DNA from 4 places in the Nocardiopsis oceani genome. Region 1 is predicted to be linked to each of the others. Evidence: predicted binding sites of a transcription regulator. Region 1 holds the regulator's gene; each other region holds the start of a gene.

Evidence for each region. The regulator LexA, encoded in region 1, represses DNA repair genes until DNA is damaged. The targets are predictions, from matches to a motif close to TCGAACANNTGTTCGA.
Region 2: a site for LexA is predicted at 2,470-2,485, ahead of ruvC (crossover junction endodeoxyribonuclease RuvC). Genes of this name have one in related genera too.
Region 3: a site for LexA is predicted at 2,837-2,852, ahead of uvrA (excinuclease ABC subunit UvrA). Genes of this name have one in related genera too.
Region 4: a site for LexA is predicted at 3,324-3,339, ahead of recA (recombinase RecA). Genes of this name have one in related genera too.

The regions. Positions count from the first base shown of each region.
Region 1 covers NZ_BAAHAR010000033.1:63,756-70,802, reverse strand. The annotation lists gene leuS (leucine--tRNA ligase) at 1-1,396, shown strand, start outside; gene ACYVDG_RS20385 (flagellar basal body-associated FliL family protein) at 1,480-2,097, shown strand; gene ACYVDG_RS20380 (hypothetical protein) at 2,094-2,813, shown strand; gene ACYVDG_RS20375 (alpha/beta hydrolase family protein) at 2,869-3,987, opposite strand; gene lexA (transcriptional repressor LexA) at 4,071-4,802, opposite strand; gene nrdR (transcriptional regulator NrdR) at 5,474-5,977, shown strand; gene ACYVDG_RS20360 (vitamin B12-dependent ribonucleotide reductase) at 6,139-7,047, shown strand, end outside.
Region 2 covers NZ_BAAHAR010000012.1:47,192-54,238, reverse strand. The annotation lists gene ruvB (Holliday junction branch migration DNA helicase RuvB) at 96-1,190, opposite strand; gene ruvA (Holliday junction branch migration protein RuvA) at 1,200-1,817, opposite strand; gene ruvC (crossover junction endodeoxyribonuclease RuvC) at 1,902-2,450, opposite strand; gene ACYVDG_RS08850 (PPOX class F420-dependent oxidoreductase) at 2,596-3,021, shown strand; gene ACYVDG_RS08845 (LysR family transcriptional regulator) at 3,055-3,927, opposite strand; gene ACYVDG_RS08840 (alpha/beta fold hydrolase) at 4,047-4,949, shown strand; gene ACYVDG_RS08835 (tartrate dehydrogenase) at 4,946-6,004, shown strand; gene ACYVDG_RS08830 (hypothetical protein) at 6,435-7,028, shown strand; gene ACYVDG_RS08825 (hypothetical protein) at 7,034-7,047, shown strand, end outside.
Region 3 covers NZ_BAAHAR010000047.1:15,776-22,822, reverse strand. The annotation lists gene uvrA (excinuclease ABC subunit UvrA) at 1-2,575, opposite strand, end outside; gene ACYVDG_RS25575 (hypothetical protein) at 3,132-3,374, opposite strand; gene ACYVDG_RS25570 (hypothetical protein) at 3,436-3,657, opposite strand; gene ACYVDG_RS25565 (TerC family protein) at 3,891-4,919, opposite strand; gene ACYVDG_RS25560 (glycosyltransferase family 4 protein) at 5,322-6,404, opposite strand; gene ACYVDG_RS25555 (copper transporter) at 6,433-7,047, opposite strand, start outside.
Region 4 covers NZ_BAAHAR010000038.1:25,175-32,221, forward strand. The annotation lists gene ACYVDG_RS22270 (ATP-dependent helicase) at 1-2,928, opposite strand, end outside; gene ACYVDG_RS22275 (DUF3046 domain-containing protein) at 3,073-3,267, shown strand; gene recA (recombinase RecA) at 3,449-5,875, shown strand; gene ACYVDG_RS22285 (regulatory protein RecX) at 5,868-6,518, shown strand.

The sequences.
Region 1 (7,047 bases):
CGACCTGCCGGTCCGGACCGTGGTGGAGACCGGTGAACCCGACCCGGCCGAGACCGGCGTGGCCACCGCGGGCGAGGGCACCCTGCGGGCCTCCGGCCCGCTGGACGGCCTGTCCAAGGCCGACGCCATCGACCGCATCGTCGAGATCCTGGGCGAGCGCGGCACCGGCGAGGCGACCGTGAACTTCCGCCTGCGGGACTGGCTGCTGTCCCGCCAGCGCTACTGGGGCACGCCGATCCCGATCATCCACTGCCCCTCCTGCGGTGAGGTACCGGTCCCCGACGACCAGCTGCCGGTCACCCTGCCCGACCTCAAGGGCGCCGAACTGGCCCCCAAGGGCATCTCGCCGCTGGCCGCGGCCAAGGACTGGGTGAACGTCGACTGCCCGTCCTGCGGCGGTGCGGCCGAGCGCGACACCGACACCATGGACACCTTCGTCGACTCGTCCTGGTACTTCCTGCGCTACGTCTCCGCGCACCTGGACACCGCGCCCTTCGACACCGAGGCCGTCAACAAGTGGGGCCCCGTCGACCACTACATCGGCGGTAAGGAACACGCGACCCTGCACCTGATGTACGCGCGGTTCTTCACCAAGGTCCTGTACGACATGGGCATGGTGAACTTCACCGAGCCCTTCCGCCGCCTGACCAACCAGGGCCAGGTCATCAACCAGGGCCGGGCGATGTCCAAGTCGCTGGGCAACGGCGTCGACCTGGGCGACGAGATCGACCTCTACGGGGTGGACGCGGTCCGGCTGACCATGCTGTTCGCCTCCCCGCCCGAGGAGGACGTGGACTGGGCCGACGTGTCCGTCGTCGCCGCGAGCAAGTTCCTCAACCGCGCCTACCGGGTGATGGGCGAGGCCGGGGCGGCCAGCGCCCCCGGGACCGACTTCGCCGCGGGCGACACCGAGCTGCGCCGCTTCACCCACCGCATGATCGACCAGATCACCGGCCTGGTCGAGGACCGCCGCTTCAACGTGGCCATCGCGCGCTGCATGGAGCTGGTCTCGGCCACCCGCAAGGCGATCGACTCCGGGCCCGGCGCCGCCGACCCGGCGGTCCGCGAGGCCGCCGAGTTCGTGGCCGTCGCCCTGTCCCTCTTCGCGCCCTACGTCGCAGAAGAGGGCTGGGAGAAGCTGGGCCACACCGGTACGGTCGCCGTGGGCAACTGGCCCGAGGCCGACCCGGCCCTGCTGGTCCAGGAGTCCGTGACCTGCGTGGTCCAGGTGCAGAGCAAGGTCCGCGACAAGCTGTCCGTCGCGCCCGACATCGACCCCGACGAACTGGAGCGGCTGGCCCTGGCCTCGGAGAAGGCACAGAACTTCATCGCCGACAAGACGGTCCGCAAGGTCGTGGTCCGGGCACCCAAGCTGGTGAACATCGTCGTCGGCTGACCCGCCGCGCGGGGGCGGTGGTCGCGAGGGCGGCCGTCGCCCCCTTACTGTGGCGTGACAACGGACTGGGAGGCGGTGGCCGGGTGGGCTCTGCGACGGGCGGTGAACCCCGCCCCTGGACGCGAGCGGTGATCATCGGCGCGGGTGCGGTGGTGCTCTCCGGCGCGGCCATCGGCGGTGGTCTCTGGTTCGCCGGGGACGACCCCGACGAACCCCACGGCGGTGACGTCCACACCGCCGCGCCCGCGTGCGGGGAGGTCCCCGAGGCAGCCATCGCCGAAGCCGTACCCGAGGCGGCCCTGGAATCGACCGGGAACGGGCCTCTGGCGGGCGGAGAGAACACCGCCTGCGTGTGGACCTCGGCGGGGCAGGACGACGGCGTACAGGGCGTCCTGCGCGTGGACCTGTCCGCGCGCTTCACCGACCCCTCAGCCGAACCCGCCGTCACCGGTGACGAATCCGCCGCCGAGGCCCGGGGCGCGGTGGTTCCCCCGCGCGGTGAACCCGTCGACTCCGACACCGGGATCGACGGCGAGGTCTGGCGCGGCCAGGTCCCCGGTGCCGCCGAGCTCGCCTTCCACACCGACAACCTGGTGGTCCGCGTCTCCTACTCGGGGGTCTCCGGCGGAGACCCCGTGCCCTTCGAGGAGGCCCGTGACACCACCGTGGCCTTCGCTGGCCGACTCGGGGAGGCACTGTGACCGCACCACCGCCGGACGGGACCGAACCCACGCCTCCGCACGGCGCTTCGCGTCCGCACGGCGCCACTCCACAGGCCGGGGACGCACCGCGGACCGACGACCCCGGCGCCACACCGCCGCAGAGCCGCGGGCTCGCCATCACCCTCCTGATCATCCTGCTGGTGGTGGCGCTGGGCCTGGCCGCGTGGCTCGCCTGGTACCTCCTGGCCAACGGGGTGGAGCGCGGCGACTTCGAAGCCGCACCTGAGTGCGACATCGGGGAGACCGAAACCCTCGAGGAGCTCGTGCCCGGTTATGAGGCGGAGATCGAGGAGACCATCGGCACCGTCCAGGACACCTTCGGGGAGGGCTGGCAGTGCCGCTGGGCCACCCCGGAAGGATCGGGTGACTCGGTCCCCGCGGCCGCCACCCTCGTACTGGTGGCCGCACCCGTGGAAGGCGGCGAGGAGACCGCCGCCGACACCCTGCACGACACCGCCGACGGCAACGGATCCGAACCCGTCGAAGGGCTGGGCGACGAGGCCCTGAGCTGGGTCGAGGAAGGCACCTTCGAGGTGGGCTGCGTCGGCACCAGGGTGTCCAACCTGTACGTGGAGTCCTGCTACACGGCCGCCACCGACTACGACGCGGTCGGCTCGGTGGACGGCGACGTCGCAGCCGGGGAAGCGGAGCGCCTCGCAGAGGCCGTCGTCGACGAGCTGCCCGAATCAGAGTAGGGCCGAGCCAGGGTAGGACCGATCGGGCCGGAGCCACGCCGGGCATCCCGAGGGTCTACCAGAGGCCGTCGACGAAGTCCTCCACGGCCGGGGCGACCTCCGGCGAAAAGGCGCGGTCGGCGTCCAGCGCGGCCGCACCCGGCGAGTCGTCGTACTCGCGCAGGATGTGGTCCACCCCGGCCAGGTCCACCCGCTCGGCGCCGTCGAAGCCCTCCATGAGCCGATCGACCTCCGCACGGTTGACCTGGGCGTCCTCGTCACCCCACAGGACCAGCACCGGGGTGCCCCCCGGGAGCCCTTCGGCGAGCTCCGGCGGGTCGAAATCGTCGATCCAGGCGAGGAACTCCTCGCTCTCGGAGCTGAAGAGCCCGGTCCTGTCCTCCTCGGGCAGATCCTCACCGGCGCGGATCGCGGCCCGGGCCGCCCGGGCGTCGGAGAGCATCCCGACGGCGTCCGCCTCCTCGAGCCCGCCCTGGGCCTCACCCATGCGGACCTGCTCGGCAACCTGGCGGTCGATGAGGTCCAACATGCGGGTGCCCGGAGGGGCAGCCAGTACCAGTGCGGGATCAGCGTCCAAGAGGTCGTGGGCGCGCAGCGCGAACAGCGCACCCTCGCTGTGCCCCACGACGACGGTGCGCTCAGGGTCCACCTCGGGCTGGGAGACCAGCTCCGCGTAGGCGGCGACCATCTGCTCGTCGAAGACGAGCGGATCCATTGCCCCCTCCATGGCCGCCTGATGGGCCTCGTCCATGTCCGCCTCGTCGCCGCTGCCCAACTTGTCATAGCGCAGCGTGGCCACCCCGGCGCCGGTGAGGACACGGGAGAGGTTGAGGTTGGTGTCGGCCTCGGGACGTTCCGGACCGTTGCCGTCCCGGTCGGTGGGCCCGCTGCCGGAGATGATGAGAGCCCCGGGGACGGTGCCGTCCTGGCCCTCCGCGGGGGAGGTGAAGGTACCGGGGACGGTGAGCCCCCCGCCCTCGAAGGAGACCTCGCGCTCGTCCCCGGCCGCGCCGGGCAGTTCCGGACCGTCCTCCGTGGGCATGCAGGCCGTAGCGAGCAGCGTCGCGGCGGCCGCGGACAGGAGGACGCGGGGCGCGGGCAGGAGTGCGCGGGCGCGGCCGCTGGTGCGCGGTGGGCGGTGCGCGGAGGCGGAGGCGGAGGCAGGTGTCGACACGCCCTTCAGCGTATCGGCCCGCCGACCGCCCCCGTCGCTCACGTGCCGGCGGCGGGAAACCGGGCCCGTCGCACGGCCGGGGTTCAGACCCGGCGCATCACGGTGACGACCTTGCCGAGGATGGTCGCGTCGTCGCCGCTGATCGGTTCGTAGGCCTCGTTGCGGGGCATCAGCCAGGCGTGCCCGTCCTTGTCGCGGTTCAGCACCTTCACGGTCGCCTCGTCATCCAGCAGCGCCGCCACGATGTCGCCGTTCTCCGCGTCCTGCTGCTGGCGGATCACCACCATGTCACCGTCGGTGATGGCGGCGTCGATCATGGAGTCACCGACCACGGTGAGCATGAACAGGCGTCCCTCGCCGACGAGCTGGCGGGGCAGGGCGAGCACGTCCTCGACCGCCTCCTCGGCCAGGATCGGTCCACCGGCGGCGATCCGGCCGACCAGCGGCACCGAGGCCGCGCGGGTGGATTCAGCGGTGAGCTCCTCCGGGGTAAGGGTCTGCCCGGTATCGCGCCCGGGCCTGCGCAGCTCGACGGCGCGCGGCCGGTTCTGGTCCCGGTGCAGGTAGCCCTTGCGCTGGAGGACCTTGAGCTGGTGCGCCACGCTGGACGGGCTGGACAGGCCGACGGTGTCACCGATCTCCCGGATGGACGGCGGATAGCCCCGTTCCCGGACGTACCGCTGAATGCAGTTGAGAACGCTCTGCTGGCGCGCGGTGAGTTTGGGGGAGTCGGGCGTGTCAGTGCCCGTGCCACCCACGGGCGAAAGAACAGTGGTGGGTCCGGAGCCGACGGCTCCGGGATTCTCCTCCGGCACGGCCGGGCCTCCTCGGCATTCGGTTCGGTCAGGGCCTGCAAGCGTGGCCAGTGCCGACCCGCGACCGCGCCGACCTGGTGGTCCACGGGGTGGCGAATCCGGCGTTAAGTCAAGGTCAACATTAGTCGTTGCACACGGTGATATCAAACAAGCGTTCGAGCGTCCGCGGGGTATTGCAGAGGATTTCCGATCCCCGTTTCCGGCGGACCCCACTTATGTGTGTACACGTGTTCACCCGTCGTTGTCTCCCGAATGGTGCAACAGGATCCGGCTCGATCTATAGGGAGGTGTGCTCCGTCCGGTATGGGGTTCGTCTCGCGTCCGCGCTCCGGGGGCCGTCTATACCGGAAAGGCCCATGTGGGCGCGGGGTTCCGGCCGATGCCGCGGGTGCGCCGTCCGGAAGGCCACGCGCCCCACCCCCTCTATCCTTGGAGGCGGCGCCCGGTGCCGAAAGCCCCGATTCCCCGTCTTCCCGTGTCCCGGTCGCGGCCCGTCGACCGCGGTACCGCGTCGTGTGCGGAACGCGCCGCGGGGAAGGTTGCGGCGCACGCCGCCGGGGTCATAAGTTCGACCACAACATCTGGTGTTGCCCATGGGGCGACAGGCCAGAAGTTGTGGTTTAGTAGAGTCACGGGTTGTTGTTCGGGTAGAGGGAAGCAGGTGAACCGGGATGCACTGTCCGTTCTGCCGCCATCCGGACACCCGGGTGATCGACAGCAGATCCACCGATGACGGCGCGGCTATCCGACGTCGGCGGTCCTGCCCGGTCTGCGAGCGCCGGTTCACCACACAGGAGACCGTCCTGCTGATGGTCGCCAAGCGCTCCGGTGTCACCGAACCCTTCAGCCGCACCAAGATCATCGCCGGGGTGCGCCGAGCCTGCCAGGGCCGCCCCGTCTCCGAGGACGCCCTCGCCAAACTCGGCCAGAAGGTCGAGGAGGAGATCCGGGGCCGGGGCGTGGCCGAGGTGCCCGCCAACGAGATCGGCCTCGCCATCCTCGGCCCGATGCGCGACCTGGACGAAGTCGCCTACCTGCACTTCGCCAGCGTCTACCGGGGCTTCGAGAGCTTGGCCGACTTCGAGTCCGAGATCGCCAGCCTGCGCCAGGACCGCGAGGACGAGGAGACTCCCGCGGTGGACGCGACTTCCATCGACACGACTTCCACCGGGTAGCGACCCCGCGCGTCGAGCGCGCCGCCGGGACCAGCCGCCCCAGGGTGGGCTGACACGGGACGACAGAGCACGCCACCGTGCCGGCACCACTCCGAACTTCATTACGCCCGCGCGGTCACCGCCGGTCCGCGCACGAAGAGCACTTTCGGGGAGACGCCACCATGACCGAAACCACCAGCGGCCCAGCGGGGCGCAAGGGCAAGGGGACCCGCAAGGGCCTCAAGATGAAGCGGGTCTTCACGACCGAGGGGACACACCCCTACGACGCCCTCGAGTGGGAGCGCCGCGACGTCGTCATGACGAACTGGCGCGACGGCACCGTCAACTTCGAGCAGCGCGGCGTCGAGTTCCCCGCCAGCTGGTCGGTCAACGCCAGCCAGATCGTCGCGAGCAAGTACTTCCGCGGCGCCGTCGGCACCCCCGAGCGGGAGTGGAGCCTCAAGCAGCTCATCGACCGCGTCGTCGGCATGTACACCGAGACCGGGCGCACCAGCGGCTACTTCGCCTCCGAAGAGGACGCGGAGATCTTCGACCACGAGCTGAAGCACGCACTGGCCAACCAGCTCTTCAGCTTCAACTCGCCCGTCTGGTTCAACGTGGGAACGGAGTCCAAGGCACAGGTCTCAGCTTGCTTTATCCTCTCCGTCGACGACACGATGGAGTCGATCCTCGACTGGTACAAGGAGGAGGGGATCATCTTCAAGGGGGGTTCCGGCGCGGGTGTGAACCTGTCCCGGATCCGCTCCAGCATGGAGCTGCTCACCTCCGGCGGTACCGCTTCGGGCCCGGTCTCCTTCATGCGCGGCGCCGACGCCTCCGCCGGGACCATCAAGTCCGGCGGCGCCACCCGGCGCGCGGCCAAGATGGTGGTGCTGGACGTCGACCACCCCGACATCGAGGAGTTCGTCGAGACCAAGTCCCGCGAGGAGCACAAGATCCGTGCCCTGCGCGACGCCGGTTTCGACGTGGACCTGGGCGGCGACGACATGTTCAGCGTCCAGTACCAGAACGCCAACAACTCCGTCCGGGTCTCCGACGCCTTCATGCGCGCCGTCGACACCGGGTCCGAG
Region 2 (7,047 bases), on a different contig from region 1:
GATCACCAGTCATCCACCGGCCGAGAGTCAGGATGCTAACGGTTCGTCTCCGACAGGGAAATGCCTGGTGGCTCCAGTATACGCCGAGGCGGAGGTCAGGATGCGTTGTCGCCGTTGCTACCGCCGCCTCCTCCTCTCCCACCGGTGGCGGATCCGGTGGCCGCGTCGGCCGCGGCCCCGAAGGCCGCGTCAGGCGGCGGGGTGAGCCCCATGTGGGACCAGGCCATCGGGGTGGCCACCCGGCCCCGCGGGGTGCGGGCCAGGAAGCCGGAGCGGACGAGGAAGGGCTCCGCGACGACCTCCACCGTCTCGGCCTCCTCCCCCACGGACACCGCGAGGGTGGAAAGTCCCACCGGGCCGCCGCGGAAACGGTTCATGAGCACGTCGAGGATGGCCCGGTCCAGCCGGTCCAGGCCCAGGGCGTCCACCTCGTAGAGCTCCAAGGCGGCGTTGGCGTTGGCGAGGGTGAGGCGGCCGTCCCCGCGCACCTCCGCGTAGTCGCGGACGCGGCGCAGGAGGCGGTTCGCGATCCGGGGCGTTCCGCGTGAACGGTCGGCGATCTCGCGGGCCGCCTCCTCTTCCAAGGGCGCCCCGAGCAGCCCGGCGGAGCGGTGCAGGATCTGCTCCAGTTCGGAGGGCTCGTAGAAGTCCATGTGGGCGGTGAAGCCGAACCGGTCGCGCAGCGGAGCAGGGAGCATCCCCGCCCGGGTGGTGGCGCCGACCAGGGTGAACGGCGCGATGTCGAGCGGGATGGCGGTGGCGCCGGGACCCTTGCCGACGATCACGTCGACCCGGAAGTCCTCCATGGCGACGTAGAGCATCTCCTCCGCAGGGCGGGCCATGCGGTGGATCTCGTCGAGGAAGAGCACCTCGCCCTCCTGGAGGGTGGACAGTACCGCAGCGAGGTCCCCGGAGCGCTCGATCGCGGGCCCCGAGGTGATGCGCAGGGGCGCGCTGAGCTCGGCGGCGATGATCATGGCCAAGGTGGTCTTGCCCAGACCGGGGCCGCCGGACATGAGGATGTGGTCCGGGGCGCGGTTGCGGCGCTGGGCGCTGTGCAGGACCAGGGAGAGCTGTTCGCGCACACGGTGCTGACCGACGAACTCGCTGAGGGCCTTGGGCCGCAGCGCCCCCTCGATCTGGTGGTCGTCCACGTCGGCCTCGGGCGAGACCGCGTCGCGTTCGTGCATGGTCAACTCCTAGGCGCGGCTGAGGCTGCGCAGGGCGCTGCGCAGGAGGACGGTGACGTCGCTGGTGTTCTCGGCCTCGGCGGCGACGGAGGCCGCGGCGGCCTCGGCGTCCTTGGCCGACCAGCCGAGGTTGACCAGGCCGGAGACGACCTGCCCGCGCCAGGCGCCGTTGGGCTCGGAGCCGTTCGGGGCGTCGGTGGGGGGCAGGGTGCCGTCGGTCAGGACGGGCGCGTCAATCTTGCCGCGCAGTTCCAGAACGATGCGCTGCGCACCCTTCTTGCCGATACCGGGCACCCGGGTCAGGGCAGCGGTGTCCTCGGAGGACACGGCCTGGCGGAGGCTGTCGGGGCTGTGCACGGCGAGCATGGCCAGGGCGATGCGCGGGCCGATACCGGAGGCGGTCTGCAGCTGTTCGAAGAGGTGCTTCTCGTCGTCGTCGGCGAACCCGAAGAGGGTGAGGGAGTCCTCCCGGACGACGAGGCTGGTGGCGACGGTGCCCTCCTCCCCCACGTGCAAGCGGGACAGGGCGGAGGGGGTGCACTGTACGGTCATCCCGACGCCGCCGACGTCGATGACGGCGCTGCCCGCGCCGCGTGCGGCCACCCGGCCGGTGAGGAACGCGATCATCTCGTGTGGGCACCTGGAGGGGTACCCGTCTCCTTCCTGGGGGCGGTACTGCTGCCTGTTGCTGCCCGGGTCCGAAGACCGGACCTAGCGGCCGCGCGCGCGGCGGGCCAGTTCCACCTTGCGGGCGAAGTCCTGTTGGGCCTGGGCGACCCGCGCCTGGGCCCCGCCGCGCCAGATGTGGCAGATGGCCAGGGCCACCGCGTCCGCGGCGTCGGCGGGCCTGGGTGGCCCGTCGAGTCCGAGGATACGCGCCACCATGCCGCCGACCTGCTTCTTGTCGGCGCGGCCGTTGCCGCTGATGGCGGCCTTGGCCTCGCTCGGAGTGTGCGTGGCTACGGGCAGGCCGCGGCGGGCGGCACAGACCAGGGCGATCCCACTGGCCTGGGCGGTGCCCATCACGGTGCTGAGGTTGTGCTGGGCGAAGACGCGCTCGACGGCGACGGCATCGGGCTCGTACTTGTCCAGCCACTCCTCGATGCCGCGTTCGATGGCGACCAACCGCTGCGGGAGTTCGGTGTCCGAGGCGGTGCGGACGGCGTCGGCGCCCAGGAGGCGCAGGGGCCGACCGAAGGCCCCCTCCACGACACCGATGCCGCAGCGGGTCAGCCCCGGGTCGATTCCCAGCACGCGCACGTTGTCACCGTCTCTCTTCTCGAACGCCCGTTCGCACCATGCTAGCGGTGGGCGGCGACGCGAACCGCCGTCCCACAGGGCGTGTTGGCCCTGGCCGAGCGTGTCGGGCCCGGGTAGCGACAAGGTACCGACCTAAGTTGGGGCGATGAGCTCACTCTCCGACCCCAAGGTCCGCGACTTCCTACTCCAAGGCACCCGGACGGGCAAAGTCGCCTACACCTCCGCGAGCGGCCGCCCCCTCGTGGCGCCGATCTGGTTCACCATCGACGGTGACGGGCTGGTGTTCAACACCGGCAGGGACAGCGCCAAAGGCAGGGCCTTCGCCCGTGACCCACGGCTGGCGCTGGTGGTGGACCTGGAGGAGCCGCCGTTCGGTTTCGTCCAGGTCCAGGGCGAGGCGGAAGTCTCCGAGGACCCCGACGAACTGCTGCGTACCGCGACGGAGATCGCCCGGCGGTACATGGGTCCGGAGCGGGCCGAGGAGTTCGGCCGCCGCAACGGCGTCCCCGGCGAGCTTGTGGTGCGCGTGCGCCCGACAAAGGTGATCGCCGGCCTGGATATGACCGGCTGACGTGAACGGCTGGTCCGGACCCGTCCGAGCCGGTCAGGCTGTGGCGTGCTCGAGGAAGGCCTCGGCCGCCGCGGTGAGCGGGCCCTTGCGGCTGATCAGCGCCACTTCCAGGTGGTCTGTGGGCACCAGGTCCAGGACCAGCGCCCCGGCTTGTTCGGCGAGGGCCCGCCAGGCATCGGTGACCACGGCGAAACCGGCGCCGTCCAGGACGAGCGGCAGGATCGACACCCGGTGTTCGCTCTCCACCGCGATGTGCGCGTCCAGCCCTTCGGAGAGCAGGCGGTCGACGAACCGGCGCATGCCCGAGCCCTGGTGACCGACGATGAGGCGCCGCCCGGCGAGGTCGGCGACGGGCACCGGCTCGCCCCGCGGGAAGGGCCCGCCCCGCGGGGCCAACAGCACGAAGGCCTGTTTGGCCAGGGGATACACGCGGACTTCGGCGTCGGCCGAGGGGCCGTCCGTGGCGATCATACCGAGCTCGCAGGCGCCGGTGCGCACCATCTGGACGGCGTCCCGGTTGGTGAGCGCTCCCCGGATGGACACGGAAACCGCGGGATGGCGTTCGGTGAAGCCGGCGACCAGACCGGTGAGCGGCTCGATGGCTTGGGTGGGCAGCGCGGCCACGTCCACGCGGCCCCTTTGAAGCCCTTGGACGGCCTCCACCGCCGACCTGGCCAGGTCGAGTCCGCGTACCGACTCGCGTGCGGGGCCGACGAGGGCGTGTCCGGCGTCGCTGAGTACGACGCGGCGGCCGATGCGGTGGAAGAGGTCACTTCCCAGGTCTCGTTCCAGGGCGCGGATCGCCTGTGAAAGGGACGGTTGGGAAAGGTGGAGGGCGGCCGCGGCCCGGTTCATCCCGCCGTGGTCGACGACGGCCAGGAAGTACTCCAGCTGCCGAACGTCCACTGTGCTCCCCCGAACCTGCCTGACCGGGTTCGCCCCGGCTCGTCCCATAAGTCCAGCTTATAAGAGCGATCGACAACCGGTCTTGGACGCCGTCCCGCCCGGGCTGCTGGGATCGGGGCATGAGCGACCGACTTCTCCCCGGCTTCTCGCGGCGCACCGTGGACGCTGACGGGGTACGCATCAACGTCCTTGTCGCCGGAGCTGGGCCTCCGGTCCTGCTCCTGCACGGCTATCCCCAGACCCACCTCATCTGGCACAGGGTCGCCCCCGTCTTGACGGAGCGGTTCACCGTCGTCCTCACCGACCTGCGCGGTTACGGGGACAGCGGCAAACCCGCCTCCGATGCCCGCCACCTCCCCTACTCCAAGCGCTCGATGGCGCGCGACCAGCTCCTCGTCATGCGCGAGCTCGGGTACGACCGCTTCGCCGTCGTCGGCCACGACCGAGGAGCCAGGGTCGGGCACCGGCTGGCCTTGGACCACCCCGAGGCGGTCACCGCCTTCGCCGCCCTGGACATCGTGCCGACCCGGTACGCGTTCGAGAACGCCGACGCCGACTTCGCCGCCGGCTACTACCACTGGTTCTTCCTGACGGCCGGAAACGGTATCCCCGAGCACCTCATCGGACAGGACCCGGGGTTCTGGGTCCGGACCCGCATGAACGCCCGCCACCACGGCGGGGCCGACTTCGACCCGGCCGCGGTCGAGGAGTACGTCCGCTGCTTTAGCGACCCCGCCGCCATCCACGCCTCCTGCGAGGACTACCGGGCGGCCGCCACCGTCGACCTCGAACACGACCGCGAGGACGCCGGGCGCCGCATCGACCGTCCCGTCCTCCTGCTGTGGGGGGAGCAGAGCTTCGTCGGTCGCAGCTACGACGTGCTTCGTGCCTGGTCGGAGTACGCGTCGGACGTGCGGGGCCGGGCCCTGGCCTGCGACCACTACGTACCCGAGGAAGCACCCGAGGCAACCGCCTCCGAACTCGCCCACTTCCTACGCCACCACCACTTGGAGTCCCCATGAAGCAGTACCGCATCGCCACGATCCCCGGCGACGGGATCGGGAAGGAGGTCACGCCCGCCGCCCTCGGCGTCCTGGACAGGGTCGCCGCCCACCACGGTTTCGGCCTCGCCTACGACGAGTTCGACTGGTCCTGCGAGCGCTACCTCGCCGAGGGCACCATGATGCCGGAGAACGGGCTCGACCTGATCCGGCAGCACGACTCCGTCCTGCTGGGCGCTGTGGGCTGGCCGGGGGTGCCGGACCACGTCTCCCTGTGGGGGCTGCTCATTCCCATCCGCCGCGGCTTCCAGCAGTACGTCAACCTCCGGCCCATCAGCGTCTTGGAGGGAGTGCCGAGCCCTGTCGGCCGGGCGCTGCCCGGCGAGGTCGACTTCGTGGTCGTCCGGGAGAACAACGAGGGCGAGTACTCGAGCATCGGCGGACGGATCTACGAGGGTTCACCGGAGGAGACGGTCGTCCAGGAGTCGGTGTTCACCCGGCGCGGGGTTGAGCGGGTCCTGGAGTACGCCTTCGACCTCGCCGAGCAGCGCGGCGGTCAGCTGACCTCGGCCACCAAGTCCAACGGGATCGTGCACACCATGCCGTTCTGGGACGAGCTGGTCGCCGAGCGGGCCGGGCACCACCCGGACGTGGTTTGGGAGCAGGAGCACATCGACGCGCTCGCCGCCAAGGTCGTCCTGGACCCGGAGCGGTTCGACGTGATCGTGGGATCGAACCTGTTCGGCGACATCCTGAGCGACCTCGCCGCTGCGGTGGCGGGCGGGATCGGCATCGCCCCGTCCGCCAACCTCAACCCGGAGCGGGAGTACCCGTCCATGTTCGAACCGGTGCACGGGTCGGCCCCCGACATCGCGGGGAAGGGTGCCGCCAATCCGTTGGGGGCCCTGTGGTCTGCGTCGATGATGCTGGACCACCTGGGGCACCCGGAGGCCGGTCAGCAGATGATGGGCGCGGTCCGCACGGTCCTGGCCGAGGGACGCGTTCGCACCCGCGACCTGGGCGGGACCGCCGGTACCGAGGAGTTCACCGCCGAGGTCCTGCGCCAGCTGCCCTGACGGGTGGCCCGGAGTCCGCTGCCGGGTGCTGCATCCGGCAGCGGGCAAAGGAGAATCAGCCCAGGGGAAATTCATATCCGTATTCGCCTTTGACTGTCCCACAAAGCCATAGGTTCGCCGTTGGCCTCCTGTGGTCACATCCTCCACAGACGGGTGTCCTCTCCGCCACAGTGCGTGCGCATACCCCCGAAATCGCATTGTGAGACATCTATGTCCCATAGCCCGTGGGGCCCTCCCCCTCCGCCTCCGACCGACCCGGGACACGCGAACGATGCGGGCCAACCCAACGGTGCCCCCGAACCCCCGCTGGACACGGCTGAGCGCCTCGCCCGCCTGCGTGACCGGCTGAAGGGGACCTTCCCCCGAGCCGCCGGGCTGTTGCGCCGAGCGCTGGTGGAGCTCACTCAACTTCGGCCAGCAGGCCCTACTGGTGACGGCCGGAACAGCCGCGCTCATGCTCATCCCAGGAGTGGGTTTCTGGGCTGCACTGGGCTGGAGCAGCCTCGCCGCGGGAGCCGCGGCGAGTGGACGGGACCTTGCCGACACCCTCCGCCACGGCACCCCCGCAGACCTGCTCCTGGCGGGCACGGTCATGGTGCTGGGCGGCAGGCTGCGAGGGCTCGGCACCCCCCTGAGCCGCAGCTACCGGCAGTATGGCCTGGGCTCACTGCCCCGAGGGTTCACCAGCCTTCCCGGGAACCGGCACCAGAGTCCGGCCGGGCTGGTCTACGGTCCCGGAGGTACCGAGGGCCACCGCCTCAAACACGTGCTCGAGCACAACCGGAGGAACCCGAACAAGCCCCGGCACACCCGCTTCCGCACCGGCGGCGACGGCCAGAGAGCCCTGGAGTTGGTAGACCAGGCCTGGAGGAACCGGGGCCGGCCCGTGAGGTCCCAGGGCGGCCGTGACGTCTACGAGATCGACATGGGCCGTAGGGTCGGCACCAGCGGCGAGAGGCACATCCAGATCGTCGTGGACCAGGGCACCTCCGAAATCGTGACCGCTTTCCCATTCAAGAGGTAGGGCCCATGGCACAGAACCG
Region 3 (7,047 bases), on a different contig from region 1:
CGTACACGGTCCGGCCGGTGGAACGGCGCTGCAGCTCGGCCGCGAGCTTGACCCGCTGGGCCTCGCCGCCGGACAGCGTGGTGGCGGGCTGGCCCAGGCGCACATAGCCCAGCCCGACGTCGTCCAGGGTCTGCAGGTGGCGGCGGATCGCGTTGACCGGCTCGAAGAACTCCAGCGCCTCGGTGATCGGCATGTCGAGCACCTCGGAGATGCTCTTGCCCTTGTACTTCACCTGGAGGGTCTCCCGGTTGTACCGGGCACCGTGGCAGACCTCGCAGGGCACGTACACGTCGGGCAGGAACTGCATCTCGATCCGGAGCGTGCCGTCACCGGAGCACGCCTCGCAGCGGCCGCCCTTGACGTTGAAGGAGAACCGCCCCGGCTGGTAGCCGCGCGTCTTGGCGTCGGTGGTCTGCGCGAACAGCTTGCGCACGTGGTCGAAGACGCCGGAGTAGGTCGCCGGGTTGGAACGCGGGGTGCGGCCGATCGGGCTCTGGTCGACGTGCACCACCTTGTCGACCTTGTTCATGCCGTTGACCCGCAGGTGGCGGCCGGGCACGCTGCGCGCGCCGTTGAGCTCCTTGGCCAGGGCCTTGTACAGGATCTCGTTGACCAGCGTGGACTTGCCGGAACCGGAGACCCCGGTGATGGCGGTGAACACACCCAGTGGGAAGGCGACGTCGATACCGTCGAGGTTGTTCTCCCTCGCTCCCCTGACCACGAGCTCGTTCCCCTTGGTGAGGGGGCGGCGCACGGCCGGAAGGGGGATGACCCGCCTCCCGGCGAGGTAGTCGCCGGTGAGCGACTCGGACGAGGTGAGGAGTTCGTCGACGATGCCGGAGACCACGACGTGTCCGCCGTGCTCGCCCGCGCCCGGACCGATGTCCACGACCCAGTCGGCGGAGCGGATGGTGTCCTCGTCGTGTTCGACGACGATGAGCGTGTTGCCGATGTCGCGCAGCCGCTGGAGCGTCTCCAGGAGCCGGGCGTTGTCGCGCTGGTGCAGGCCGATGGACGGCTCGTCCAGCACGTAGAGGACACCCACCAGGCCGGAGCCGATCTGGGTGGCCAGCCGGATGCGCTGGGCCTCGCCCCCGGAGAGCGATCCGGAGGAGCGGGACAGGCTGAGGTAGTCCAGCCCCACGTCCAGCAGGAAGCCGAGCCGCGCGTTGATCTCCTTGAGCACCTGCGCGGCGATGACCATGTCCCGGTCGGACAGCGTGAGGCCGGCCAGGAAGTCCGCGCTGTCGCTGAGCGACATCGAGGCGACCTCCGCGATGGACTTGCCGCCGACGGTGACCGCCAGTACGACCGGCTTCAGGCGGGTGCCATCGCAGGTCGGGCAGGGCACGGACCGCATGTAGCCCTCGAGCCGCTCCCGGGTGTGGTCGCTCTCCACCTCCGCGTGGCGGCGCTTGACCCACGGCACCACACCCTCGAACTCCGTGTAGTAGGAGCGGCTGCGCCCGTACCGGTTCCGGTAACTGACGTGGACCTGGGTGTGGTGGCCCTCCAGGATCGCCTTGCGCGCGGCGCGGGGCAGGCGCTCCCAGGAGGTGTCCATGCCGAAGCCGACCGCCTCGCCCAGGGCCTTGAGGATGCGTTCCCAGTAGCCGCCGTTGTGCCCGCCCGACCAGGGGGCGATGGCGCCCTCGGACAGGGACCTCTCGGGGTCGGGCACCAGCAGGTCGGCGTCGACCTCCATCCGGGTGCCCAGGCCGGAGCAGTCGGGGCAGGCGCCGTAGGGGGCGTTGAACGAGAAGGAGCGCGGTTCGAGCTGTTCGAAGGAGAGGTCGTCGTAGGGGCAGTACAGGTGCTCCGAGAAGACCTTCTCGCGCTCGGGGTCGTCGGTGTCCAGGTCGACGAAGTCCAGGACGATGGTGCCCCCGGCCAGTTTGAGGGCGGTCTCCACCGAGTCGGTGAGCCGGCCGTTGGCGCTGGGCTTGACGCTGAGCCGGTCGACGACCACGGCGATGTCGTGCTTGTCGTAGCGGCCGAGCTTGGGGGCCTCGTCCAGCCGGACCGCCTGGCCGTCGACGACGGCGCGGGTGAAGCCCTTGGACTGCAGGTCCTTGAAGAGTTCGATGTACTCGCCCTTGCGGCCGCGCACGACCGGCGCGAGCACCTGGAAGCGGGTGCCCTCGGTCATCTCCATGACCCGGTCGACGATCTGCTGCGGCGTCTGACGGGCGATCTCGCGACGGCATTCCGGGCAGTGCGGAACACCCACGCGGGCCCAGAGCAGGCGCAGGTAGTCGTAGACCTCGGTGATGGTGCCGACGGTGGAACGCGGGTTGCGGCTGGTCGACTTCTGGTCGATGGACACCGCGGGTGACAGTCCCTCGATGAAGTCGACGTCGGGCTTGTCCATCTGGCCGAGGAACTGGCGGGCGTACGCCGACAGAGACTCGACGTAGCGGCGCTGGCCCTCGGCGAAGATCGTGTCGAAGGCGAGCGATGACTTGCCCGAACCGGACAGGCCGGTGAACACGATCATCGAGTCGCGCGGCAGGTCCAGGGACACGTCCTTGAGGTTGTGCTCCCGTGCTCCACGGACCACGAGTTGTTCGACCATCGAGTGAGACATCCTTCGGCTCTGAGCACAGGACGCGGACTACGTCGCTTGACGTCGCTGGTACCCGTGTGTGGCTTCGCGGTACGGCGGTCGCAGGCCCCTCGGGGCCGCGCGGCCTCGGAACCGGGCCGCTGAGGGAATGCGGGAGGTGGTACTTACTCCCTGCCCGACAAGACTAACGATCGCCGGTGACAGTTTCTTCCACCGCACAGAAGTGGTGGTACCCATAGCGCTCCGGCGCCGCGGGTGCCACCACTATAGACGAACGCGTGTTCGATTTCGCGCGGTTCCCGTCAAGTTCTCCGTGTAATGCCTCAGGGCATCGGTGACGGTTCAGCCGGTTCCGGGAGGTCCGCCGTTGCCGAGGACGGCATTGCCAGCAAGGTCGAGGCCGACTGTGACCGCCATGAGCTCGGGTGCCCGGGTGACGCGGCGGCGTCCGCAGTGCCCAGTTCCCCGGGAATGCGGCACCGCTCCTCGTCGGTGAACGACGCTTCGTCGAGAACAGCGGTCGGGCTGCCGCCCCGGCCCTGCCGCTGGCACTCGTCGATGACCACTACCTCGGGCATGGCACCGGGTCGGCCGTCACCCTCATCGTCAGGTCCAGCGCGGGCGCGCTGTGCGTCAACTCGCCGACCGAAACGAGGTCGGCTCCCGTCTCGGCGATGGCGCGGATCTCGGCCACGACCGCCAGGCCTTCCGGAACGCTCCACGCGGTGGTGATGCCGTGGCTCGACTCATCCCCGGCCCGGGCAGCGGCGACGGCGGTTCGCGCCGCCGGTGCGGGGAACTCTGGCATGGTCCGCGCTCTCCAGTCCTGTGGTTACGCGCCGACAACTTGAGTCTCGCGCGGACCGCTGTCAGAACCGGTTGCGCTGGCTGTCGTCGGCATCCTCGGCGGCAGCGGGCGGGGCGTCGGCAAGCTCGGCGGCCCACCGCCGTGACCACGCGATGACCGGATCGAGGGCCTCGCGGGCGTCGTGGCCGAGCGGGGTGAGGCTGTAGTTGCCGTCGGGCAGCACCTCGGCGAGTCGAGCCTCTTGGAGCTCTGTGAGCCGCTGCCGCAGGACGCTTGACGACATGCCGTCGCAGCGCCGCTGCAGGAGCCGGGAGCGCCAAGCGCTCCCGGCCTCGCATGCCCCGACGCGACTACTACGCGGTGCCCGGTACCTCCCCGCCCGGCGGCCAGGAGGTGGCCGACGTAGTCGTTCACGGCCCAGGTGCTGACCAGCCACGGTTTCCGCACGGTCGATCCGGCCCGTACCACTCCGGCGGAGGCATTTCCGTCCCCAAGAGGCTGCTCCTGGACGCCGGCCTAGGCTTCGCCCTTGTCGGCGGAGACCGCGTCGCGGTCGGCGGCGACGGCCTCCTTCCTGCGTTTGTCGATGCCGGACTTGATCAGGCTGCCGACGACGGTGACGGTCATGATGCCGAGGATGACGGTCAGCGAGACGCCGATACCGACCTCCATGACGTCCACACCGTTCTCGTGCAGGGCGTGCAGGACCATCTTCACACCGATGAAGACCATGATCGCGGACAGGCCCCAGCTGATGTAGGCCAGCCGGTCCATGAGCCCGGCCAGCAGGAAGTAGAGCTGGCGCAGACCCATCAGGGCGAAGGCGTTGGCGGTGAAGACGATGTAGGCGTCCTGGGTAAGGCCGAAGATCGCCGGGATGGAGTCGACGGCGAAGACCAGGTCGATGACGCCGATCGCGACGATGACCAGCAGCATCGGGGTGACGTGGCGGCGGCCGTCGAGCTTCACGGTCAGCTTGGCGCCGTGGTAGTCCTTCGTCACCGGCCAGAAGCGCTTGACCAGGCGCACGACCGGCGTCTGGGTGAAGTCCTTCTCCTCGTCGCCACCCTTCACGTGGTCCCGGAGGATCTTGTAGCCGGTGTAGATGAGGAAGGCGCCGAAGAGGTAGAAGACCTCACTCCAGGCGTTGATGACCTGGGCGCCCAGGACGATGAAGATGCCGCGCATGATGATCGCGAGGACGATGCCGACGAGCAGGACCTCGTGCTGGTACCGCTTGGGAACCGCGAACGCGGTCATCAGCAGGTAGAACACGAAGAGGTTGTCGATGCTCAGGCTCTTCTCGGTGACGAACCCGGCGAAGTACTCGGCACCCGAGGTGACGTTTCCGAAGTACATGACTCCGAGGCCGAACACGATGGCGATGCCGATGTAGAAGGCGGCCCACCAGGCGGCCTGGCGGATCCCGAACTCCTTGGGACCCTTCGTCTTGCTCCACGGGTGGTCGACGATGATCAGATCCAGCGTCAGGATCAGGATCATGGCTGCGATCGTGGCAGCCCAAACCCACAGGGGAACGTTCACGGACGGACTCTCCTCCGGTTGGTGCGCGCGAGCGTTATGCACGCACGACGGTTAACCGGAGGTCTCTCCCGTTCACACGCGGACGGTGTGAACCGGCGGAACCGGGAGCACGCCGATGTACTCCGTGATGACGGCGCCGCCGCGACAGGGATACTCCCCTCACGTGGTGAAGCAGGCGCGAAAAGCGCACCAGAACAGCGTACGCGATCCGAACCAGACCCAAGCATGCCAGTAAAGCCCTCTCTAAGGAAGTCGCCCGCGCGGTTGTAGTCACCACACCTCCGGGACACACCCACCAGACCGCGGGGATATCCGGCCCCGGTGCAGCCGCTAAGGCAAAGGCACCCGGGGGGACGGCTTTGGGCCCGGCTGCCAGGGTGGACCGCCTCGGACGCGGTGCTGTCACCACCGGGCCACGGACTTGTACACCGAGCACGCCGCCTCCACCGCGTCCTCCTCGCTGGGCAGTCCACGGGCCGCCTCACGGGAGCGGGCGCGCAGACGGGCGGCGAGTCCGGGGTCGTCCAGCACCCGGCCGACCGCCGCCGCGAACGCGTCAGGGTCACCGGGCGGCACCATGAGGACCGTCCCCGCGTACAGGTCGGGGATGCCGCCCACCTTGGTGGCGACCACGGGCAGCCCGGCGCGGAGCGCCTCCATGATCACCAGCGAGGCCCCCTCCCACTGACTGGTCAGGCAGAAGACGTCCGCTGCCGCCAGCAGATCCGCGACGTCACTGCGGTGCCCGAGCATGCGCACGTCGGTGTCCATCTCGGCCGCGGTGTCATGGAGCTCCCCCCACAGGGGTCCGTCCCCCGCGATCGCCACCACCGGCTCGGGTACTCGGTCGGCGATCGCCGGTGCCGCCTCGAGCAGCATGTCCAGCCCCTTCTGCTCCGCCAGTCGCGCCACCGTCAGCAGGAGCGGCCGCTCCGGAAGGACGGCCAGGTCCGCCCGGGTGTCCTCCCGGCCCTTCAGCGGCCGCCCCGTCTCCGGTGCGGCGACCACCGCCATCCGGGCATCGCGCGCGCCAGCCTCGTGCAGGCTGCGCACCAAGTCACCGGAGACCCCCAGAACGATGTCCGCCCGGTGGGCCACGATCCGCTCCAGCAGCGGGAAGACCGCCCCCGTCGTCCCCGAAGCGGTGGGCGGGGCGTTGTGCGCCGTGACCACCAGCGGCCGGGTCCCCGCCAACGCGCACAGGGCCCCGGCGTGCACTCCGTGCGCGTGCACCACGTCGGCGCCGCGCAACAGCGCACGCAACCGCAGCAGCGCGCCGGGGTCGCCAAGGGACGGCACCGGGCCGATCTGGACCGGTGAGAAGCGCATCCCGGACGATGACAGTCCGAGCTCCCGATCGACGGAGGGCGGCCCGATCACCGCCACCCGGTATCCGCGCCGGAGCAACCCCTCCCCCAGCGACCGGACATGGCGCCCCACGCCGCCGCTGACGGTCCCGACGACCAGTGCGATCCTGCCGTTCACCGCGTCACCCTCCTGCGTTCGAGTACGGTCAGGGCGCCGCCGGGGACGGCTCGACCGGGCCGGGCAGCGGATCGGGGAGGAACCCGGAGACACCCTCGCCGACGCCGTAGGCAGCGCCGGGCCCTTCGAGGGCGTCAGCGAGAGCGAGCACCGCGGCCACGTCGCCGGTGGGCCGCCCGACCACGTCCACGGTAGTGAAGGGGGGCTCCTCGGCGCGGACCTGGGCCAGCAGTCCTCCGTCCCCGGCCGAGGCGGGGTCCCCCGCTAGGACGGTCGCGCCGATCTCGCTGTGCAGTGCCGCGGTGAGGTCGGACAGGATGCCGTAGGCGGTCTCCTGATCGCCCGTGGGGGTGTGGGAGGGGGCCACCACGATCAGGGCATCGGCCGACCGGGCGGGTGACCCCTCGACGGCGAGCAGGCCGCCCTCTTGGAAGGCGGACAGGACAGTGCCCGCGCCATGGTCGGGGTCGGATCCCTCCGCGTCGGTTTCCTCGGTGTCGTCTGCTGAGTCGTCGGCGCCGTCCGCTTGACCGTCCGAGCCCTCGTCCGCGTCGTCACCCTCGTCGTCGCCGTCGGCCCGGTCGTCCTCCGTGGCGAGCGCCCTGCCGAGTTCGGCTCCGGCCTTGTCGTAAGGGCTACCGGA
Region 4 (7,047 bases), on a different contig from region 1:
CACCCGCATCCGCACCGCGCGCCCCGCCGCCGCCAGACCGAGCAGCCACTCCTCCCGCACACCCCGCTCGGCCGCCTCCGCCGTGCTCAGCGGACCCACCTCCCGCAGCAGATCCGCGGCGCCCTCCAGATCCCGCACCGGCGCCGCGACCCGCTGCAACAGAGCACCCGTGCGCTCCACCACCTCCGGGTCCAACAGATCCCGCAGATCCGCGGTACCCAACAGGTCCGCCAGCAACGACGGATCCAGAGTGAGCGCCTGCGCCCGCAACTCAGCGGCCGGAGCATCACCCTCGTACAGAAAAGCCGCCGTGTACTCCATCAGCAACGACCCGGCGAACGGCGACGCCTGAGGCGTCTCCACCTCCACCACCCGGATCCGGCGCGCCCGCACATCAGCGAGCACCTCCGCCAACGCGGGCACGTCGAACACGTCACGCAGACACTCGCGCACCGTCTCCAACACGATCGGAAACGACCCGTACCGACCAGCCACCGACAACAAGTGCTGCGACCGCAACCGCTGCTGCCACAACGGCATCCGCCGATCCGGCCGCTGCCTGGGCAACAGCAGCGCCCGCGCCGCGCACTCCCGGAACCGCGACGCGAACAGCGCCGAACCGGCGAGCTCGTCGGTGACCAACGACTCCACCTCCTCCGGATCCACGGACACCAGACCGGCCAGCTCACCGGCCCGCCCGACCCCGCTCAACTCCACGTCCGGCAGCCGCAGCACGATCCCGTCATCGCCGTGCACCACCTGCGCGTCCACCCCGAACCGCGCACGCAGCCGCCCGCCGATCGCCAACGCCCAAGGAGCGTGCACCCGCGCACCCAACGGCGAATGCACCACCGCCCGCCAGTCACCGACCTGGTCACGGAAGCGCTCGATCACCACCGTGCGGTCATCCGGCACACTCCCCGTCGCCTCCCGCTGGTCCGCCACGTACTCCACGAGGTTGTCGGCGGCCCAACCGTCCAACCCCGCCGCCACAGCCAGCTCCCGGCCCGCCACCCGGTCACGCGAAGCCAACTCACGCGTCATCTCACCCACCGCACGGCCCAACTCCGCCGGACGCCCCAACGCGTCCGCCTTCCAGAACGGCATCCGCCCCGGCCTCCCCGGCGCCGGCGACACCATCACCCGGTCGGCGGTGATCGCCTCGATCCGCCACGACGTCGAACCCAGCACGAACACGTCCCCGACCCGGGACTCGTACACCATCTCCTCGTCCAGCTCACCCACACGAGTCGGCGCCTTGCTGTCGGAGTCCGACGCCAGATGCACCCCGTACAGCCCGCGGTCGGGGATGGTGCCACCGCTGATCACCGCCAACCGCTGAGCACCCGGACGCCCCCGCAACACATCCCCGTCCCGGTCCCACACCACCCGCGGACGCAGCTCGGCGAACTCATCCGAGGGGTAGCGCCCCGACAACATGTCCAACACCGACTCCAGCACCGAATCGGCCAGGTCGGTGAACGGGGCCGCACGCCGCACCAGCGCCGCCAAGTCGGCGACCGGCCAGTCATCCATCGCCACCATCGCCACCACCTGCTGCGACAGCACATCCAACGGATTACTCGGCATCTCCAGCCGCTCGATCCCGCCCGCGCGCATCCGCTCGGTCACCACCGTGGTCGCCAACAGGTCGCCCCGGTACTGGGGCAGGAACACCCCGCGCGAGGTCTCACCCACCTGGTGGCCCGCGCGCCCGACCCGCTGGAGGCCGTTGGCCACCGACGGGGGAGCGGCGACCTGGACGACCAGGTCCACCGCGCCCATGTCCACCCCCAGTTCCAAGCTGGACGTGGCCACCACGCACCGCAGCCGCCCCGCCTTCAGGTCGTCCTCGATCAGAGCCCTCTCGGCCTTCGACATGGAACCGTGGTGGGCGCGGGCGATCACCGCGTCACCGCCCCGGCTCTGCTCGGACTGGCCGGTGACCTGGGCAGCGACCTCCTCCGGCGGGAGCCCACCAGCGCCGCCCCGTTCGCCGTGCAGGTCGTTGAGGCGGGCACACAGCTTCTCGGCGGTCCGGCGGCCGTTGGTGAAAACGATCGTCGACCGGTGCTCCTCCACCAGCTCCAACACCCGGCGCTCCACGTGCGGCCACACCGAACCCCGGCTCATGGTGTTGCCCGCCCGCGGGTCCGGCGGCACCCCCTCGGGCGAAGGGCTGCCCGGCTCGTCCAGGTCCGGAACCGGAGCCTCTACCCGCAGGTCCATGTGCGGGGTGTCCGGCGGCGCCACGACCGTGGCCCCGCCCAGGTACTCCGCCACGGCCTCCCGCGGGCGCACGGTCGCGGACAGGCCGATCCGCTGGGCGGGCCGGTCCAACAGGGCCGTCAACCGCTCCAGGCTCAGGGCCAGGTGGGCGCCGCGCTTGGTCCCCGCCAGGGCGTGCACCTCGTCGACGATCACCGTCTCCACCCCGGACAGGCCCTCGCGGGCCTTGGAGGTCAGCACCAGGAACAGGGACTCCGGGGTGGTGATGAGCACGTCCGGCGGACGCGTCGCCTGCCGGCGCCGCTCCTGAGCCGGGGTGTCCCCGGTGCGCACCCCCACCGTGACCGGCGAGAGCTCCTCGCCGGAGGCCTCGGCCGCCGCTGCGATCCCGGCCAACGGCTTCCGGAGGTTGCGCTCCACGTCCACGGCCAGGGCCTTCAGCGGCGACACGTACAGCACGCGGCAGCGCCGGGACCGGTCCTCGGGGACCGGCGCGCGGGTGAGCCGGTCCAGGGACCAGAGGAAGGCCGACAGGGTCTTGCCGGAACCGGTCGGCGCGACGACCAGGGTGTTGCGTCCCTCGGAGATCGCCTGCCAGGCCTGCGCCTGGGCCGTGGTGGGGCCGCCGGGGAAGGCCTGGTCGAACCAGGTCCGCGTCGAGGCACCGAAGGGTTCGAGCGGGTTGGTCGCAGGGGTCATGCCGCCAGTCTGGCGAAGGGTTCGGACAGAACGGGGGAGGACACCCGGGGCCGCAAACGGCTGGGAGCGGGGCAGCGGGGTGAGACCGGAGCCATCCTGTGGACCGGGCCGCGCGGGTCCGTTCCATCACCCATACTGATGGCGATGAGACTCACCCTTTTCTGGCGCAACATGCACGAGCAGTTCGGCGAGGCCTACGCGGAGAGCCTCGCCAAGGACTACGTCATCGAAGGGCTCGGATCCCGGACCGTCAACCAGGCGCTGTCCGACGGGATCGGGCCCAAGGAGGTGTGGCGGGCGGTGTGTGACGCGTTCGACCTTCCCACCTCCGCCCGCTGACCTCGGCCGCGGCCGGACACAGGAAGATCCGACACGGCAGGGGCCCGTCCCTGTTTTCGAACAGGGGTTCGGGTAGTCTGGGTTTTCCACAGGCCGACGACGGGCGTCGCGATTGTCGTAGCGACCGCGTAGCGTCTTGCGCATCATGAAGAAAAAGGCATCGACCCAACAGGGGAACCCCGTGGCATCTGGAGACCGAGACAAGGCTCTCGAGACAGCGCTCGCGCAGATCGAGCGGCAGTTCGGCAAGGGCTCCGTCATGCGCCTGGGCGACGACGACCGCCCGCCGATCGAGGCGATCCCCACCGGCGCCATCGCCCTGGACGTCGCCCTCGGGATCGGCGGCCTGCCCAAGGGCCGGGTCGTGGAGGTATACGGTCCCGAGTCGAGCGGTAAGTGCCTGACCGCCGACACCCACGTGTGGACCGACCACGGGCTGGAGACCGTCGCCGAACTCTTCGAGCGCGCCGGGCAGCCCGCCAGCTGCACCAGCAGGGTCACCGACATCCGGGACCTCGGCATCCGCGTGGTCAACGAGAACGGCGAACTGGAGACCGTCGCCGCCCTGAGCCACAACAACCGCAAGCCCGTCCTCCGCGTGGCCACGGCCTCGGGGCGCGAGGTGAGCGTAACCCACAACCACCCCCTGCGGGTGGTGGACGACAGCGGCCACATCGTCTGGCGCAAGGCCGGTGACCTGGTCGAGGGCGACACCCTCGTCTCCGCGCGCTTCGGGGCCAACGAGGCCGCCATGGGCGGCGGCATCAGCGAGGACGAGGCGGTCTTCCTCGGCTACCTCGTGGCCGAGGGCACGCTCGGATCGACCACCTCCGTCCGCTTCACCAACGGCGACGAGGAGGTGGGGCGCGAGTTCTCCGCCATCGCGACCTGGCTCTTCGACACCGAGGTCAAGGTGTACGAGGGCAACAACTGCCTCGAGTACGTGCTACCCGGCGTGCAGCTCCGGAAGGAGGTGGCCGAGCGCTACGGGCTCGACTACGTCAAGTCCTCCGGCAAGCGCGTACCGCACGCCGTGCGTACCGGCGGCGACAAGGCCCAGCGCGCCTTCCTGTCCGCCCTGTACGAGGGCGACGGCTGGATCGACAGTAGCTCCACGGTCGGCCTGGCCACCGCTTCCGAGGGCCTCGCCAAGGACGTGCAGCTCCTGCTCTACGGCCTGGGCGTCCCCGCATCGGTCTACACCAAGTACAACCCCGTGTACGAGCGTGACTACTGGACCGTCGCGATCAACCCGTCGGTGGCGCACCGCTTCCTCGACGAGGTCGGCTTCCGCTCCGAGCGCCGCGCGGCCCAGGTCGACCGCAACTTCCGTCTCTCCTCGCGGAGCCCGCAGCACGAGAACATCCCGAACCTCACCGGGATGATCCGCAGTCTGCGCGACAGCATGGGCGGCGACCGCGACTTCGACCGGGTGGCGGGTGACCTGTTCCGCGCCGACACCGAGCTGTCCTGCAGCCGGGAGCGGCTGGCGGGCATCGTCGACTGGGCGAAGACCCGGGGGCAGGCGCCCTCCCTCTCGGCGCAGGCCATCCTCGGGTACCTGGAGAGCCTGGTCGCGGCCGCCTACACCTATGAGCGGATCACCGCCATCGAGGACGGTGGGCTGCAGCCGACCTTCGACATCATGCTGCCCGAGACGCACAGCTTCCTGGCCAACGGCGTCCTCTCGCACAACACCACCGTCGCCCTGCACGCGGTGGCCAGTGCCCAGAAGATGGGCGGTATCGCCGCCTTCGTCGACGCCGAGCACGCCCTCGACCCGGTGTACGCCAAGAAGATCGGCGTCGACACCGACAACCTCCTCCTCTCCCAGCCGGACACCGGTGAGCAGGCGCTGGAGATTGTCGACATGCTCATCCGCTCGGGCGCCGTCTCGATCATCGTCGTGGACTCCGTGGCGGCCCTGGTGCCCCGCGCCGAGATCGAGGGCGAGATGGGCGACAGCCACGTCGGCCTGCAGGCCCGCCTCATGTCTCAGGCATTGCGCAAAATCGCTGGTGCATTGAGTTCTACCGGAACGACCGCCATTTTCATTAACCAGCTTCGTGAAAAAGTCGGCGTGATGTTCGGCTCACCTGAGACGACCACCGGCGGAAAGGCGCTCAAGTTCTATTCCTCGGTCCGTTTGGACGTGCGGCGCATTGAAACTCTGAAGGACGGAACCGATGCGGTCGGAAACCGGACTCGCGTCAAGGTCGTGAAGAACAAGATCGCGCCTCCGTTCAAGCAGGCGGAATTCGACATCCTCTACGGTGTCGGGGTTTCCCGGGAGGGCAGCCTGATCGACCTGGGGGTCGAGCACGCGATCGTGCGCAAGTCCGGGGCCTGGTACACCTACGAAGGCACCCAGCTCGGGCAGGGCAAGGAGAACGCGCGCAATTTCCTGCGGGAGAACGTCGACGTGGCCCTCGAGATCGAGAAGAAGATCAAGGAGAAAATGGGTATCGGCGGTGGTGACGACAGCGCCTCCGGTGCCGCCGAGGGCGAGGTCAAGGACGCCAAGGCCGAACCGGCCAAGGACGAGGCCAAGGCCCCCGCCAAGCGGGCCTCCGCCAAGACCACCAAGGCGCCCGACCCGGATGCGTGAGCGGCGCCGGTCCCCTGACTGCACCGGGGAGGCCGAGGCCGACCCGGTGAGCGCCGATGACGAGTCCGTTCCGGACGGGCAGGACCCGTTCGGAACGGACCCCGGGGGCAAGGCCCGCGACAAGCTGGAGAACGGGGCGAGGAACCTGGTCCTGCGGATGCTCACGCACTCGCCGCGCACCCGCGCCCAACTGGAGCGGTCCCTGTACCGCAGGGAGTACCCGGACGAGGTGGTGGAGTCGGTCCTCAACGGCCTCGACGAGGCCGGGCTGGTCGACGACGAAGCCTTCGCCCGAGCGTGGGTGTCCTCGCGCCAGCACAGCCGCCACCTGTCCCGCCGGGCCCTGTCCCGGGAGCTGCGTACCCGGGGCGTCGGGGAGGAGACCGTCCGCGAGGCGGTCGCGGAGGTCAGTGACGAGGACGAGCAGGACGGTGCCCGGTCCCTGGCCCGCAAGAGCCTGCGCGGCAGCCGGAACAAGGACAAGGAAGCACGGATCCGCCGCGCCCTCGGCGCCCTGGGCCGCAAGGGCTACCCGGGCGGCCTCGCCTACCGGATCGTCCGTGAGGAACTCGAACGGGAGGGCCTCGACGTCGACTTCCCCGAACCTGACCCCGACCACGGCCTCCCTGGCACCGACCTGTGAACCCTGACCAACCAGGCGGGGAAGACGGCGGCCATCCCTGGCCCCTGCCGGTCCCTAACTGCCTAAGGGGGTTGAGGACCGCGTTCCGAGATAGGGGTTTTTTCTATTCTGAGAAATCTCTTCTTGGTGCGGTTTTCCTGTTGTGCGCGAATTTCTTCCCGCCGTGAAGGTTTTCTGTATCGCTGGGTTTTCTCCTATGGTTCAGGGTTCCCTCCTTTCCCGCCGCGCGATTGTGGCCGTCTCCGCTACGCGCGTCAAGGTAGACGCCATCGAGCGCTTTCGCGCGTCATTGGCGCTCCACCTTGACCCGCTCCGCTGCGACGGCGGGTTGGCGGCTATGGGAAAGAGGGGCGGGTGGTTGAGGTCCGAGCCATTTCGGGCTTCGCCCGAAAACTGAACTCCTCGGCCTGGCGGCCGATTCCTGACACTCCGCCGGAGCGCTGACGCCTGGCGGTGTCGCGGCCGGTCAAGGTGTGCGGCGGACCCCGAACAGCACGGCCTGGCGGCCGGTGGGCCACTCCGCCGGAGC